3 linked regions of the Thiosocius teredinicola genome follow. The protein of the gene in region 2 interacts with the protein of the main gene of each other region in a pairwise test. Links are inferred from orthologs where the notes say so. Each region holds a gene or a part of one and is shown on either strand. Other genes may lie near its edges.

Region 1 (5,789 bases), 2.2 Mb from region 2 along the record:
GAGCAACGATGGCTCTCGACGTAACAGTTCGTGTCGAACCCCCGTGGCAAACAGACGTTGCCGCATTGATCGATGAACTCGATGCCTATCAACGGACGCTCTATCCGCCGGAGAGTCTGCATGCGCTCGACTGTGCTGCACTGAGCGCCGACGATGTGGTGTTCGCCGTGGCCCGCGACGCATTGAACACCGCCGTCGGCTGTGCGGCGTTGCGCGTCGGCGATGGGTATGCCGAAATCAAGCGAATGTTCGTACGTGCCGGCGTGCGTCGCGGCGGCATCGGTACAGCGCTGCTTGGCTTTCTCGAAGCCGAGGCCGCCGAGCGCGGCTTCGATCGCATGCTGCTGGAGACAGGTGTCCACCAGCCGCAGGCGATTGCGTTGTACTCGTCGCACGGGTATGTGTGTTGCGGTCGGTTTGCCGACTACCCGGACGATCCATTGAGTGTGTTCATGCAAAAGCATCTGAACGGTTGAGTTAATGGCTTTTGCCGTGTGGAATCTGTGTGGGGTAAGGGACGTGGTGGTGCTAGAGGGACGTGATGGTTTGCCGGCATTTAGTTAACAGCGGCTTCGGCCGGACGCAGATGGGCAAGTGGATTGTCAGCGGGCTGTCGATCTGTAGCCTGGTCTTGCTGACGGCATGTTCAACGGTGCCGCGCTCGCAGGACCGCTTTGTCGACGAACCCGGACAGGCCACGCGCCGCATCCATGTCGTCAGTCATGGTTGGCATACCGGAATCGTCGTGCCGAGCGATGTGGCAACCACCTATCTGCCGGATCTCGAGAAACGTTTCGGCTCGGTGCCGTTCCTCGAGTTCGGTTGGGGCGACAAAGGTTTCTACCAAGCCGAAACAATCTCCGCCGGTCTGGCCCTGCAGGCTATGTTCTGGCCGACCGACGCGGTCATGCATGTGGTCGCAGTGCCCGAGCGGGCCGACCGTTACTTTCCGCATAGCGAAGTGGTCTCGCTGTGCGTCAGTGATGCGGCGTTGGCGTCGATGATGCAATTCGTAGCGCGCAGTTTCGTCCGCAACGCCGACAATCTTGCGCCGTCGCAGAATGGCCTGTACGGCGACAGCCAGTTTTATGCGGCTGTCGGTGACTACTTCATGTTCAACACGTGCAATACGTGGACGGCAACGGGTCTGTACGAAGCCGGCGTGGAGATTTCGCCCCACCTGTTGACTGCCAGCGCAGTCATGCGAGCTGTTGCGGATGCAGCCGAAGGAACGGCCGAGGTCGAGGACTCTGCCGGACAAGCAGCGGTATTTGCAGCTTGCCGTTGAGGGGCGACGTGGCAGTCGAGGTTACTGCGGCTGGTCGAGTATTGCGCGAATCGATTCGGCGATACACGCGAGCTGATCGGGATCGGTGATCGGCTGGTTTTCGCGATCGGTAACGGCGAAAGTGTCTTGAGCCTCGGCGCCTGCTGTCGAGACGCGTGCGTTGTGCAGCCTGAGTTTGTTCTTGGCAAAGGCCTGGCCAACCAATGACAACAATCCTGGTCGGTCGCTGGTCACGAGGTTTATCCAGGTGACCACCCGACTATCGTCCTGTTCGAAGCTGACCTGCGAGGGCATCTGGAAGGTCTTCAATTGGCGCGGTATGCGAGGTCTGCTCAGTGGTGGTTCGCCGCTGTTGAGGCTCTGCTGCACGAAGTTGCGAATGTCATCGAGGCGCTCTTGCCCGGTGATCTGGTCGCCGTCTTCCTCGAGCACCAGGTAGGTGTTCAGCGACAGGCCGGATTCGGTGGTCTGGATACGTGCGCTGAGCACGTTGAGGCCGGCTTGGTCGAGCAGGGCGGTACTCTGGGCGAACAGGTCATCGCGGTCCGGGCCATAGATGCAGATATCGGTGCAGCGGTGAACGGGGTCCTCGCGCAGCTCGACGTGCATCTCGCCGAAGGTTTTACCCGGTGGCCACAGCAGTTCGGTATGCCAGACGATGGCGTCGACGTTGTTCTGCAGGAAGTAATCGGTGCTCAGCGACATCCACAGCAGGTTGAGCTGATCGCTGTCGAAGCCTTTGCCGACCAGACGGCTGCGTGCATCGTTCTGGCGCTGCGCGATCACATCGTCTTGTTGCTGCGGCTGGTCGAGGCCACGTTCGAGCGCCTCGCGTGTGCGTGTATGCAGATGATCCAACAGGGCTGCCTTCCACGAGTTCCACCGCCCCGGGTTGGTGCCGCGCATGTCGGCGACGGTCAACAGGTAGAGGTAGTCGAGCCGGGTGCGGGTGCGGACCTTTTCGGCAAACTCCAGCACGACATCCGGGTCGTCGATGTCCTCTTGCTGTGCAGTGTGCGACATCACCAGGTGCATCTCGACGAGCCAGGCGACCAGGTCGGCGTCCCACTCTGACAGCATGTGCTGATAGCAGAATTCGCGTGCATCTTCGGCGCCGAGTTTCGAGTGATCGCCGCCGCGTCCCTTGGCGATGTCGTGAAACAGGCCGGCGAGGTAAAGCAGCTCGGGTTTCGGCAGCAATTTGAACACATCGTTGCAGCGCGGGCATTCGTCGGCGTGACGGTCGAGCGAGAACCGTCGCATGTTGCGAATCACCATCAGGATGTGTTCGTCGACCGTGTAGACATGGAACAGGTCGAACTGCATCAGGCCTGTCACCGCGTGAAACGCCGGCAGGTAGCGAGCGAGGATGCCGTAGCGGTGCATGCGTCGCGTCGCGTGGGTCAGGCCGTTGTGTTCGCGGAAGATCTCGATAAACAAGGAACGCGCACGCAGGTCTTTGCGGAACCGGTCGTCGATCAGGTGGCGGTGGGCGCGTATCAGTCGAATCGTACTGGCGCGCACGCCCTGCAACTGGGGGTTCTGCTGCAGGATCAGGAACAGCTCGAGCATGGCGAGCGGGTAGCGCGCGAACGTGCCGCTGTTGACCACCTCGAGATAGCCGTTGCGGGCCTGGAAGCGGCGGTTGATCGGCACCGGGTCACCCAGCTGGTTGTTCAGCAGAATGGCTTCTTCGAATAGCTGCAACAGCATCTCGTTGAGGCGCTGCATCTCCACGATCCGCCGGTAATAGTCCTGCATGAACTGTTCGACGGCGAGGTTGGCGTTTTCATCGGTGTAGCCGAACTGCTTGGCCAGCGCGCGCTGGTGTTCAAACAGCAGGCGGTCTTCATGCCGGCCGGTCAGCAGGTGCAGGCCGTAGCGCACGCGCCACAGGTGTTCTTCGCCGCGCTTGAGCTTGCGGAATTCGTGATCGGTCAGAAAGCCGTGTTCGACCAGCGCCTCCATGGTGCTGACACCGAAGTGGCGCTTGGCGACCCAGCCGATCGTCTGGATGTCGCGTAGCCCGCCGGGCCCTTCCTTCAGATTCGGTTCGAGGTTATGCGCGCTGTCGTCGAACTTGGCATAGCGTTCACGTTGCTCGGCCGCCTTGGCGGTGAAGAAATCACGGCTCGACCAGATGCGGTCGGGGCCGGTCAGCTCGAGCAGGCGATGGAACAGCTTGGCGCTGCCGGCGATCAAGCGGCATTCCAGCAGATTGGTGATTACCGTGATGTCCGAGGCCGCTTCATGCACGCATTGTTCGAGGCTGCGCACGCTGTGACCGACTTCAAGGCCGATATCCCATAGAAACATCACCAGCGGCTCGAGGTACTCGGCGAGTGCCGTGGGCTCGGCCGCGGTCAGCACCAGCAGGTCGATGTCGGAAGCCGGGTGGAGCTCGCCGCGCCCATAGCCGCCGACCGCAGCGAGGCAGGCATCGACATCGTCGGGGACGAACTGCGACCAGGCCTTGCCGACGATGACATCGGTGAACTGCGCCGCTGTGTGCACCAGGATGCTGGCCCGTGTGCCGGCGCGGAAGCGGTCGGCGAGCTCTTCGCGCCCGCTGCGCAGGGTCTGCTTGAACACGGGCAGGGGGTCTTCGCCGGCGGACAGGCGCCGGTCCATCGTGGCGAGCAATTCGTCGGTCATGGATTCAGCCGGCGGCAGCCTGGCGTTCTTCCTCGCGCAGCGTCAACACGTCGTAACCCGTGGGGGTGACCAGGATCGTGTGCTCCCATTGCGCCGACAGCTTGCGGTCTTTGGTTACCACGGTCCAGCCGTCGGGCAGCAACTTCACATTGCGTTTGCCGGCATTGACCATCGGCTCGATGGTAAAGGTCATGCCGGCCTGCAATTCGAGCCCGGTACCGGCGGAGCCATAGTGCAGCACCTGCGGGTCTTCGTGAAAACCACGGCCGATGCCGTGACCACAGTATTCCTGTACCACCGAATAACCGTTGCCCTCGACGAACTGTTGGATCGCGTGCCCGATATCGCCCAGGTGGGTACCGGGTTTGACCAGTTCGATGCCTTTCCACATCGCTTTCTGGGTAAGGTCGACCAGCCGCTGCGCCAGGATCGACGGTTTGCCGACCAGGAACATCTTGCTGGTATCGCCGTGGAAGCCGTCTTTGATCACGGTGATGTCGATGTTCACGATATCGCCGTCTTTCAGAACCTTGTTCCCAGGGATGCCGTGGCACACCTGGTGGTTGACCGAGGTGCAGATCGATTTCGGGAAACCGCGGTAGTTCAGCGGGGCAGGGATGGCCTGTTGCTCGCCGACGATATAGTCGTGACAAATTTTGTCGAGTTCATCAGTACTTACGCCCGGTTGGACGTGTTCTTCGATCATCTGGAGGACTTCCGCGGCCAGCCGCCCCGCCACACGCATTTTTTCGATTTCGTCGGGCGTTTTGATAATGACTGCCATCGAGGCCCCTTGAGAGGAAATTTGCACTAAGAAAACAGGATGTTGGCCTCATTTCTCGATTGAGGCCGAAGGATAGGTATGGTATAAAACGCGCCGCTTGGCGGCAATGGCCGCTTGGCACCCCGTTTACGGGGTTAATTAAACGACACACACGTACCGCAACTCGGCGCCTGGGTGCCCCGCGAAAGCAGGGTCGGTCGTCAGGGTACGTGGAGGCTCAACCCAAACAATACCTGGAGTAATCCATGAGCAACGTTTCTATGCGCCAGATGCTCGAAGCTGGCGTGCACTTTGGTCACCAGACCCGTTACTGGAACCCGAAGATGCGTCCGTTCATCTTTGGTCACCGCAACAAGATTCACATCGTGAATCTGGAAAAGACGCTTCCGCTGTACAACGATGCGATGAACTTCATCGGCAAGCTCGCCTCGAACGGCGGCAAGGTCATGTTCGTCGGCACCAAGCGTTCTGCGCGCGACGTCGTCCGCGAAGAGGCCGAGCGTTGCAGCATGCCCTACGTCAACCATCGCTGGTTGGGCGGCATGCTGACCAACTTCAAGACCATCAAACAATCGATCAAGCGCCTCAAAGAGCTCGAAGACATGGCGGCCGATGGCTCCATGGCAGCTCGTTTCCATAAGAAAGAAGCGCTGACCCTGACGCGAGAGAAAGAGAAACTCGACCGTAGCCTGGGTGGTATCAAAGAGATGAACGGTCTGCCCGACGCGCTGTTCGTGGTTGATACCGGCCATGAGAAAATCGCTATTGCCGAAGCCAAGAAGCTCGGTATTCCGGTGATCGGTGTGGTGGATACCAACAACGATCCGGAAGATATCGATTACGTCATCCCGGGCAACGATGATGCGATCCGTGCCGTACAACTGTACGTGCAGGGTGCGTCCGCAGCGATCCTTGAAGGTCGTGCGGCGGCCGCTACCGCGGCTGCAGCCGGTCGCAGCGAAACGGCGGACACGGCAGCAGGCTAACGGTCAGCGCCGTCACGTCATGACGATGTGCCCCTGACCGGTTCGCCGGCCGGGGGTCGTTTGTTATCAGCGAAAT
Region 2 (5,540 bases):
CATCCGACTCGAGATCGAGGATATTCAAACCGCACGCTGACAGCGCTGCCGTCACCTGCGAAACGATGCCGGCCCTGTCAGCGCCACTGACGGTCACCTGCACGTTGGGCAGCAGATGCTCGTGCAAATGGGCCTTGATGGGATCGACATGCAGGCACATACCCTGCGCCTCGAGCACCGGCTTGAGTTGACCACGCAGTTCGTTCTCGCTGAGCCCGCCGGTCACCATCATCATGACCGTGAAGTTACCGCCGAGACGAATCATCGACGTTTCACCCAAATTCACACCCAGCTCGTACAGGGCCCTTGTAATCGCCGCGACGATCCCGGGTTTGTCTTCGCCAATCAATGTCAACATGTACCAGTTTTCGGTCATGACCGTGCTCTCTCGGTGTTCAGCTGCGCAGCCAGATCAGGCTTGCCATTCTGCCCGTAACCCCATCGCGACGATAGGAAAAAAACCGTTCGGCTTCCGAATAGGTGCAATAAGAACCGCCAAAGACGCGCCCCACGCCGGCCCGATGCAGTCTGGCCCTTGCCAGCCCATACAAATCGGCAAGCCAATGCCCCTGACCATGCGGGCTGAAATGTCGGCCATCGTCGTGTTCGATGTCGGTGAACGCCGCATGCACCTCATCGCCCACTTCGAACGCAGCGGGGCCGATTGCCGGCCCCATCCAGGCCATCAACTGGTCGGCAGGCTGGTTGAACGCACGCACAGTCTGCTCGAGTATTCCGGCCTGAAGTCCGCGCCAACCCGCATGTGCCGCGGCCACCTGCGTACCGCGCACATCGCAGAACAACACAGGCAGACAATCTGCCGTCATGACCACGGATACGACTCCCGGCACATCGGTGATGCCCGCATCGGCACAGACATCGCCTGATCGATTCAGGCGCACGCGGGTACCGTGGACCTGCTGCAGCCACTGCGGTTCACTCGGCAGGTTGGCAGCACGGGTCAGCCGGTGGCGATTCTCTTCAACATCGGTCGGGACGTCACCCACGTGGGTGCCGAGATTCAGCGTCGACCAGGCACCTGAGCTGACGCCGCCCGCCCGCGTGGTCGATACCGCCCCGACGTTGGCCGGCGCCGGCCAATCCGGCCGAATCAAATCAATCTTCGAATCCTTCATATTCGTCTTCGAATTCGAAGTAGTCCTCGTAGTCGGGATCGTGCCAGTGGATGTTCGCATCGGCAGCCAGGGCATCGATCACCGCACGCATGTCATCGGGAATGGCGCATTCGAATCGCATCGGCCGGCCGGTCACCGGGTGATCCAGCTGCAGACGTTTCGCATGCAAAGCCTGCCGCTTGAAACCGCGCAGCGCACCCTTAAGCTCTTCTGACGCCCCGGCCGGCAGCTGCAATCGCCGGCCGTAGACCGGATCACCGAAAACCGGGTGCCGCAAGTGCGCCATGTGCACGCGAATCTGGTGGGTTCTGCCGGTTTCCAGCAGGACCTTGAGCAGGGTATGGCCGCGGAAATGCTCGAGCACCCGAAAATGCGTTACCGAGGGTTTTCCCAGCGGATTGACCGCCATGCGGGTCCGCTGTGTCGGATGACGGCCGATCGGCAGGTCGATCGTGCCGCCGGCAGGCATGCTGCCGACGACCAGCGCGCGGTATTCACGCGTCACCTGCCGGGCCGCGATGGCATCGACCAGCCTTTTATGGGCTGCCTGTGATTTGGCGATGACCATTAACCCGGTGGTGTCTTTGTCGAGACGGTGCACGATGCCCGCGCGTGGCAACTCAATGAGCGACGGATTGTGATACAGCAAGCCATTCTGCAGCGTACCGTCGGGGTTGCCGGCGGCCGGATGGACCACCAGATCTGCAGGCTTGTTGACCACCAGGATGTGCTCGTCTTCGAACACGATATTCAGCGGTATTGGCTGCGGAACGCATGCCACCTGGTCCTCCACCAGGGTACGTACCTGCAGGCGATCTCCCGAGGCGACCTTGTCGCGTGGCCGGCGCACCTCTCCGTTGACCAGAACGCGTCCGTCGCGAGTCCAGGCCTGCAGGCGGCTGCGCGAGAAATCAGGAAACAGGGTCGCCAGCGCCTGGTCCAGCCGAGCACCGGCAAGGTCCGGCCCAACGGTATTCTCCAGCAGATTTTCGTCGTGATTCTGATCCGTCAATGCGGTTCCGGTATAATGCGTGGCCAATTATCTGATCGCGGACGATGACCCATGCGGCGTGCCATCTGGCCCATTATACTGATTGCGCTTTTCCTCACAGGCTGTGCCGGCGACGAAAAAGACGAAACGCTAGGCTGGAGTCAGCAAAAACTCTATACCGAAGCTACCGACGAGATGCGCGCCGGCAATTACGAGCGCGCAATCAAGTACTACGAGATTCTCGAATCCCGCTATCCGTTCGGAAAATACGCCCACCAGGCGCAGCTGAACGTGGCGTATTGCTACTATCGGTTTGCCGAGCCCGAGTCGGCGCTGGCTGCTGCCGACCGTTTTATCAAGCTTCACCCCCAGCATCCGGCAGCGGCCTATGCCTACTATCTGAAGGGGCTGATCAACTTCAACCGAACGCTGGGCTTCCTCGACCGCTTCCTGCCGACGGACACCTCGCAGCGTGATCCCGGCGCGGCGCTCGACTCCTTCAATGATTTTTCAGAGGTCGTGCAACGCTACCCGAACAGCGAGTATGCCGAGGATTCGGTGCGTCGCATGCTGTACCTGCGCAACAACCTGGCACGCTACGAAGTCCGGGTTGCCGACTACTACCTGCGTCGCGGGGCCTACCTTGCCGCCGCCAATCGCGCGGAATACGTCGTACAGAACTACCAGCGAACGCCGGCGCTACGTGATGCGCTGGAGATCATGATCGAGGCCTACACCAAACTCGGTATGGACCAGCTGGCCGACGATACCAAGCGCGTATTGGCAATGAACGAGAGCAACGGCAGCCTGATCGACGATCCGCGGGATCTTGTCGAAAAGCCGTTCGGTCGCAAGCTATGGGAGTTCTTCGAACTGGACGAAAACTGAGCTGAGGGTTCTCGCAGCTACACGAAAAAGCCCCGTAATGGGGCTTTTTTCGTTACCGGCCGGCGCGGGGCCGGCCTAAATTGCTTCGTCGTCCTGCTCCCCGGTGCGAATGCGCACAACCTTTTCAACCGACGTCACGAAAATCTTGCCATCACCGATCTTGCCGGTACGGGCTGCCGACGTAATCGCTTCGATACAGGCATCAACCTGGTCGTCACTGACCACCACATCGATTTTCAGCTTCGGTAGAAAATCGACCACATACTCGGCGCCACGGTACAACTCCGTATGCCCCTTCTGTCGACCAAAGCCCTTCACTTCGATCGCGGTCATACCGGTAACACCGATATTGGAAAGACTTTCACGCACGTCATCGAGCTTGAACGGCTTGATGATGGCTTCGACTTTTTTCATGACTGAATCTCCCAGTTCATTTGGTCATTGCAGCACGTTGGGCCGGCTTGTGTAGTGTAAATCAGAATCCGTTAACAATCGGATAGCGACGATCCCGGCCGTAGGCACGACGCGTGATCTTGATACCGGGCGGTGCCTGCCGCCGCTTATATTCGTTTTGATCAACCAACCGCACTACCCTTTCCACGGTAGCGCGATCATAGCCGGCAGCAACGATCTCCTCCGGGGCATTGTCCTGCTCCACGTAGAGCAGCAGGATAGCATCGAGGATATCGTAATCGGGCAGGCTGTCGGTATCTTTTTGGTCCGGGCGCAGTTCGGCAGACGGCGGACGATCGATCACGCGCTGCGGTATCACCTCCTGCTCTCGATTGCGCCATCTCGCCAATCGGTAAACCAGCGTTTTCGGCACATCCTTCAACGGCGCGAAACCGCCCGCCATGTCGCCGTACAAGGTCGCATAGCCTACCGACATTTCACTCTTGTTACCCGTCGTCAACAACATCCGCCCCCGCTTATTGCTGATGGCCATCAAAATGATGCCGCGACAACGCGCCTGGATATTCTCTTCGGTGATATCAGGCTCGGTGCCGGCGAACGTATCTGACAACATCTGCAGAAACGCACTGAATGCCGGCTCGATCGGGATCGTCTGGTGTGGGACGCCCAGCGACTCAGCCTGGCGCACTGCGTCCTGGTTGCTCATATCCGCGGTATAGCGAGATGGCATCAGCACGACTTCGATGTTCTCGCTGCCCAGCGCATCCACTGCAATCGCCAGAGTAAGCGCCGAATCGATACCGCCCGACAAACCAAGCACCACAGAAGAGAAGTCGTTCTTATGCACATAGTCGCGCGTTCCGGCGACCAATGCCTGGTAGACCTCTTCCTCGCTGTCGAGAAATGGTTTTACCTCAGATTGTTGGGGAACTGCATCGTCAAGTTGCACGAGCGTTTCGCATTCTCTGAAGAAGCACGCCCGATGACGGATGGAGCCTTGCGCGTCAACGACGAATGAACCGCCGTCGAACACCAGTTCGTCCTGGCCACCGACCAGGTTTACATAGACGACCGACACGCCAAAGCGGGCGGCGCGCTGGGACACCAGTTGCTCGCGCTCGGCTGCTTTCCCCTGGTGAAAGGGCGATGCATTGAGATTCAACAACACCTCGGCCCCAGCAGCAGCCGCTCGCTGTACCGGCAGATCGAACCAGATGTCTTCGCAGATCGTCAGACCGAAGGTCACTCCGGCCTGCTCGAACACGACGGCTTGCACACCGGGCTCAAAGTAGCGACGCTCATCGAAGACGCTGTAGTTGGGCAACTGCATCTTGAGGTATTCCGCTTCGAGCACGCCATCGCGGAACACACCTGCGGCATTGAAGCGAACGCCGTCGCGCATGGCGGGGTAACCGACGATGAGGGTGATGCCGACCGCGGCTCCGGCAATTTCGCGCAACGCCTGCGCGACGCGCTGGTCGCAGGCACGACGCAACAACAGGTCTTCGGGCGGATAGCTTGTCAGCGTGAGTTCGGGAAACACCACGATATCCGCCGCACCACGCAAACGTTCAGCCGTCTCGACGACCCGCCGCGCATTCCCTGAGATATCGCCAACCAGCAGATTGACCTGCGCCAACGCAACTGTGATTGACACCTTTGTTCGGGCTCCCCTTATAAAGACGACGCCGGCCCCGCTAAGCGATGAACCGAGCGGAAAACGGCGAACAACAAGGACTCAAGAGTACACCAACCGCGGCATAGGCGACATCCGAGGAGCAGACAGGACAGTGATTGCTGGCAAGCACACTTGGCGCGGGCTCGTTCGCTCGAGGATTTTGCTAGAGGGCGGACGCGGCCGAGCGGAATGTGGCCGGCTAAAGAGATCAGCTACGTAGACGAAACAGCGCCGCCCGACCAGGCCGGGCGGCGCTAAGCAATTAAGACAAAAGCTCGGCCATACGTGCGCCGATCTGGGCCGGCGAACGCACGGTGGCGACACCGGCCTGTTCGAGCGCAGCGAACTTGCCGTCGGCGGTGCCTTTGCCGCCACTGATGATGGCCCCTGCATGCCCCATGCGTTTTCCCGGTGGCGCAGTGACACCGGCGAT
Region 3 (5,439 bases), 3.8 Mb from region 2 along the record:
CTCCCCGATTATTCGCGCTACTCGCCGCGCCCAATCGAACGACCAGCCAACCTGTCGTCGGGCAGCAATGCGCCTGCCGCACCGGAAAACTTCACCGGTTACACAGCGATGGTGATCAGCCAGCCGGAAACCAACGGCACCGTGCGCAACAACGAAGGTAAGGTGCCGGTCGCCATTTCTCTGCAACCGGGCCTGCAACCGAACCACACGGTAAAGATCTATCTGGACGGCACCGCGGTTTCCGGTGCTTTCGATGGTCTGGCAATCGAGCTCAGCGGCGTCGATCGCGGCACGCATACCGTGCGCGCTTCGGTCGTAAATGCCGCCGGTACCGTATTGATCAGTTCCGATTCCGTTGTCTTCACGATGCGTAAAGCTGCGCTGGATGCCGCCGAAGATGGCGATTCCGGCGACAATGGAGATGGTGACGGCGGTGATGGTTCCAACGGCGATGATGACAAAAAGCCGTTCGACCCCGACTATGGTTCCAGTTTCACTCCGTCTGGCGACACGTCCTACGAACCTGGCAGTGGCGCCAACTACAAGCCGGGCACTAGCGGCATCTCGACCACGCCCGGCAAAACCAACCCTGCGTTCAAGCCAAGTTATTCAAAATAAACTCCATGCACTAAAATAGTGCGTGGAGCCTGCAGGTATGCGCCGTGATCGGGCGCATGCCTCGTCAGCCTTCCCCAAGCCGTTGATTTCGCCTTGCAAAATGGGCATTTACGCAACGCCTGTCGTGGCGCGTCATGGCCCAAACTTTGCTTCAGAGGATGCATGCAGGTCTCGATCGAACCCTTGTCCTTGTTAAGCACCAGTATTCTCGACAATTTGGCTTCCGCCGTTGTGGTGTTCAACGAGGATCTTCGCGTCAGCTATCTGAACCAGATGGCCGAGATGCTGCTTGCCATTAGCGCAAAACATGTCCTCGGCGAACTACCGACCAGCTGGATGGCCTGTCATGGCGAACCCCTGGTCGATCTGATCGAGGCCGCCACGATCGGCGCGCCGATCACCAAGCGTGGTGTGGTGTTGTCCACCGACCGCGCCGAAGTCACCGTCGATTGCACCGTCACGCCGGTGGTCGACGAAGACGGCAAGCAGATGACCATCGTCGAGCTGCAGCAGATCGATCGGCACCTGCGAATCAGCCGCGAAGAACGGTTGATCAACCAGCAGGCACTGACGCGCGACGTGGTCCGCGGCCTGGCCCATGAAATCAAGAATCCGCTCGGCGGCTTGCGCGGTGCCGCTCAGTTGCTCGAAAGCGAACTCGAAAGCGAAGAGCTCAAGGAATACACGCACATCATCATCCAGGAGGCCGACCGCCTGCAGGAGCTGGTGAATCGCATGCTCGGCCCCAACCGCCGGCCGAGCTACGCACCGGTCAACGTGCACAATGTGCTCGAGCGGGTGCGCTCGCTGGTGCTCGCTGAAACCGGCGACCGCATCTCGATCGTTCGTGACTACGACCCCAGCATCCCCGAGCTTGTCGGCGATAGCGATCAACTCATCCAGGCGGTGTTGAACATTGTTCGGAACGCGACACGCGTGCTCGACGATGACGGCACAGTGACATTGCGTACGCGCATTCAACGCCAGATCACGATCGGTTCGGGTCGTTATCGTTTGGGCGCCCAGATCGACATCGTCGACGATGGACCGGGCATTCCGCCGGAAATCGCCGAGACCCTGTTCTTCCCCATGGTGACGTCCGGCACGGGCGGCATGGGCCTTGGACTGTCAATTGCACAGTCTTTGATCAATCAACACAAAGGGTTGATCGAGTGCACCAGCCGTAAGGGCGAAACCACTTTCACAATTTTGTTACCGATCGGTGAAGACATCGGCACCGATAGGGGTAAGGAGAACGCTGCCCGTGACTGAGAGAAACCAGGTCTGGGTCATCGACGATGACCGCTCGATTCGCTGGGTTTTGGAAAAGGCCCTGACCAAAGCCGGTATGCACGTCACCAGTTTTTCGAGCGCCAACGGCGTCATGGAGGCGCTTGAGCGCGGCCAGCCCGAAACGATTATTTCCGATGTGCGCATGCCGGGCATGGATGGCTTCTCTTTGCTGGAGAAGATCAAGCAGGCCTATCCCGAACTGCCGGTCATCATCATGACCGCGCATTCCGACCTCGATAGCGCCGTCTCTGCGTACCACAGTGGTGCATTCGAGTACCTGCCCAAGCCCTTCGATATCGAAGAAGCAGTCGACCAGGTTCAGCGCGCGTGCAAGCTGCGGCGTGAAGCGCGCGCCAGCGCAGAACACGAAACCACCGCGGCGACCGAAATCATCGGTGCTGCGCCGGCGATGCAGGAAGTGTTTCGCGCCATCGGACGACTGGCGCGCTCCAACATCACCGTGCTGATCAACGGCGAGTCGGGTACCGGTAAAGAGCTTGTTGCGCACGCTTTGCACAAACACAGTCCGCGCGCCAAGGGTCCGTTCATCGCCCTGAATATGGCCGCAATCCCGCACGACTTGCTGGAATCGGAGTTGTTCGGCCACGAAAAAGGCGCTTTCACCGGTGCCCAGGCGCGACGCGTCGGGCGGTTCGAGCAGGCGCACCAAGGCACCTTGTTTCTCGACGAGATCGGCGACATGCCGTCCGAGCTACAGACACGCCTGCTACGCGTGCTGGCCGACGGCGAGTTCTACCGCGTCGGCGGTCACGAAGCGATCAAGGCCGACGTGCGGATCATCGCTGCCACCCACCAGGACCTCGAGCAATTGGTCATGGAAGGACGGTTCCGCGAGGACCTGTTCCACCGGCTGAATGTCATTCGCGTGCACCTGCCGTCATTGCGCGAACGGCGTGAAGACATTCCTTTATTGATGGATCACTTCCTCAAGCGCGCGGCACAGGAGCTGGGCGTCGAAAGCAAGACTCTGCTGCCGGAGACCATTAAGGAACTCCAAGCGCTAGAATGGCGCGGTAACGTGCGTCAACTAGAGAACACGGCACGCTGGCTGACGGTTATGGCGTCGGGTCGCGAGATCCATGTCGAAGATTTGCCGCCAGAGCTGCATCGCGAACACGATTCGGAAACGAGCGAAGGGGATTGGCGCACGACGTTGCGCATTTGGATTCGCAACAGCCTCAATGCCGGCAAGGTCGGCCTGCTCGACCAGGCGATGCCCGAGTTCGAAACCATCATGATCGAAACGGCACTGGAGTTCACCGGCGGGCGCAAGCAAGACGCCGCCCGTCTGCTCGGCTGGGGTCGCAATACGCTGACACGCAAGATAAAAGAACTCGGTCTCGAAGAAGAGCACCGCGAAGCCGGATGAGTGAGCGATCATTCCCCTGCGAAAACACGGTTTTGACGGATTAGCTTGCCCGTCCAGTCCAGTATCGCTTTGCCTCTATAATGCCGCACCGTGTGTTGCGGAGTTTTTATAGATGGATAGCACCAATATTGAATTGCCCGGTTCCCTGATCAGCGCCGTCGAAGTCGATGGCGAAACCATCTCTGTCCGATTTGAACCGGCATACCTCATCAAGATGATGACGGGTTCGGCCGAGCGCACCCGTTGGAGACAGAGCGGTGCACTGGTATTCGACGGTGCCGAGCTCGCAGACGACGAGCCGCTGCCCGAACTGCCCGCAGAATGCCTCGGCGGCGATGTCGGCGAAAACGTCTACACCTACCGCGACATGGTGCCGGTACCGCTCGAAAGCCGCGGCCACGTGCATTGCGCCATCAAGACCGCCAATGGCAACGTCCGGATCAGCGGAACCGCATTGCGATTGGTCATGGACGACGTCCCGAAGTACATCGAACACTTGCGGCCCGAATAAGTTTCACCGCGAACTGCGCCATAAATCGCGCCGTGTAAATTTGGGATCAAGTTTTGCGGTCGACTTGCCGACATCCCCTCATACACTTCTATCCAGTGCGGTTATTGAGGAAGGCCGAAACATGGCGATTGAACTCTTTAACGACGGCAACCATGTCTGCGTCGCTATCCGCGACCTCGCCAGTGGTGAAGCCGTTCAAGCCAATCAGTTTCTGATTTATGACAGCAACCACGCCGCACTCATCGACCCCGGCGGCGAATTTACTTATACAGCGCTGTTTCTGGAAATAAGTAAATACATGACGGTGAAGGATCTCGATTACGTCATCGCCTCTCACCAGGACCCGGATATCGTTGCCAGCCTCAACAAGTGGCTGGTCGGCACCAACGCCAAGATCGTCGTGCCCGAGCTTTGGGAGCGTTTCATTCCGCACTTCACCCGACCCGGCAAAACCAAGGGCCGGATCATCGGCATGCCCGACAAAGGCATGAACCTCGAACTTGGGGGTATCAACATCAAGGCGATCCCCGCCCATTTCCTGCACGCCGAAGGCAACTTCCAGTTCTACGATCCCAAGAGCAAGATCCTGTTCTCGGGCGACCTGGGCGCCAACCTCTGCCCACCGGAGCAACTCGACAAGCCGGCCGAGAGCCTTAACGAAGTCATGCCGTATATGGAAGGCTTTCACCGCCGCTACATGAACAGCAACCGCGTCTGCCGCTTCTGGGCCAACATGGCAGCTGGTATGGATATCAACATGCTCGTTCCACAACACGGCCGCGCATTCACCGGCAAAGCAATCAAAGAGTTCATCGTGTGGATCAGCGAGCTGAATTGCGGGATCGACCTGATCCAGCAGTCGGATTATCAGGTGCCTTGATTGTCGTACGCTAGGGTCATTCATGGTGACCCTTAGGCCGTTCGAAATCGCATTGACGATGAACTGCGATGCTTGTGGCCAGACTCGGTGCTAAGGCAATCGTATCGATTCGTCAGCTACTGCCCAGCTGCTCAAAGATGAACTCAGCGACATTCCCAACGCTTCATGATCACCTTAGGCCGTCGATGGTACCGGTTCCGAACTGGAGCACCCTCACTTCACTGACCGTAGGACACGCCGCGTAAATGGACTAAAGATTCGACTGAATTAACTAGGCACAATCGCCCCACAAGGATTAGGGGACCAATGCATGAAGCTTCTTACCTACCCAATTATTGCGTTCGCCGCAACGTTTGCACCTGCTTGTCCAGGTGTGCTGGCAAGTGCGCCAAAGTTAGAACTGACACCAACTCCAAGAGCCGCACAGCTCTATCCCGATTTCCCTACCGACGGTATTTTCCCGAGGATTGAGGACGCGCAATCAGCGCCTGATCCAAGCGCACTACGTCAGCCAGAAAGCCTCGTGAAGAATTTGAAAGCAATTCAAACAGGCACACTGGAAGAGCGGCTGCAAGCGTTGAAGAAGAAGTCCATCGACGACCAGGTTTTTATTGAGGGCGGCAAGTTTTTGATGGGCGATTTCGGTTATTTGCAAAGCAATGAAAAGCTTCCTTGGAGCAGCGCAAAATCGAATAAACCGCTACGGAAAATTAGGCTGTCAAGCTATGCAATGAGCAAGTACAAGGT

Evidence for each region.
Region 1: the proteins of B1781_RS18055 (region 2) and glnD interact in binary tests that used the Escherichia coli proteins (3 or more experiments, as listed by UniProt). The link is inferred for Thiosocius teredinicola from one-to-one orthologs.
Region 3: the proteins of B1781_RS18055 (region 2) and glnL interact in binary tests that used the Escherichia coli proteins (3 or more experiments, as listed by UniProt). The link is inferred for Thiosocius teredinicola from one-to-one orthologs.

The regions. Positions count from the first base shown.
Region 1 is NZ_CP019936.1:1,628,277-1,634,065, forward strand. What follows is about bases 1,110-4,294. They hold glnD ([protein-PII] uridylyltransferase), read right to left. Parts: upstream 3,944-4,294; coding sequence 1,310-3,943; downstream 1,110-1,309. Other genes in these bases: B1781_RS07960 (TIGR02117 family protein), read left to right, coding at 1,110-1,288; map (type I methionyl aminopeptidase), read right to left, coding at 3,948-4,294. Outside these bases: B1781_RS07955 (GNAT family N-acetyltransferase), read left to right, coding at 9-476; more of B1781_RS07960, read left to right, coding at 587-1,109; more of map, read right to left, coding at 4,295-4,727; rpsB (30S ribosomal protein S2), read left to right, coding at 4,988-5,713.
Region 2 is NZ_CP019936.1:3,804,959-3,810,498, forward strand. The notes cover bases 1,761-4,696. They hold B1781_RS18055 (P-II family nitrogen regulator), read right to left. Parts: upstream 3,430-4,696; coding sequence 3,091-3,429; downstream 1,761-3,090. Other genes in these bases: rluD (23S rRNA pseudouridine(1911/1915/1917) synthase RluD), read right to left, coding at 1,761-2,148; B1781_RS18050 (outer membrane protein assembly factor BamD), read left to right, coding at 2,200-3,015; B1781_RS18060 (NAD+ synthase), read right to left, coding at 3,491-4,696. Outside these bases: B1781_RS18035 (glycine cleavage system protein R), read right to left, coding at 1-376; peptidoglycan editing factor PgeF, read right to left, coding at 396-1,136; more of rluD, read right to left, coding at 1,117-1,760; more of B1781_RS18060, read right to left, coding at 4,697-5,086; sucD (succinate--CoA ligase subunit alpha), read right to left, coding at 5,370-5,540. UniProt on the Escherichia coli protein: P-II indirectly controls the transcription of the glutamine synthetase gene (glnA). P-II prevents NR-II-catalyzed conversion of NR-I to NR-I-phosphate, the transcriptional activator of GlnA. When P-II is uridylylated to P-II-UMP, these events are reversed.
Region 3 is NZ_CP019936.1:17,760-23,198, forward strand. What follows is about bases 1-2,835. They hold glnL (nitrogen regulation protein NR(II)), read left to right. Parts: upstream 1-780; coding sequence 781-1,890; downstream 1,891-2,835. Other genes in these bases: B1781_RS00075 (DUF4124 domain-containing protein), read left to right, coding at 1-618; ntrC (nitrogen regulation protein NR(I)), read left to right, coding at 1,883-2,835. In the rest of the region: more of ntrC, read left to right, coding at 2,836-3,301; B1781_RS00090 (hypothetical protein), read left to right, coding at 3,414-3,812; B1781_RS00095 (oxygen-binding di-iron domain-containing protein), read left to right, coding at 3,934-4,692; B1781_RS00100 (formylglycine-generating enzyme family protein), read left to right, coding at 5,003-5,439.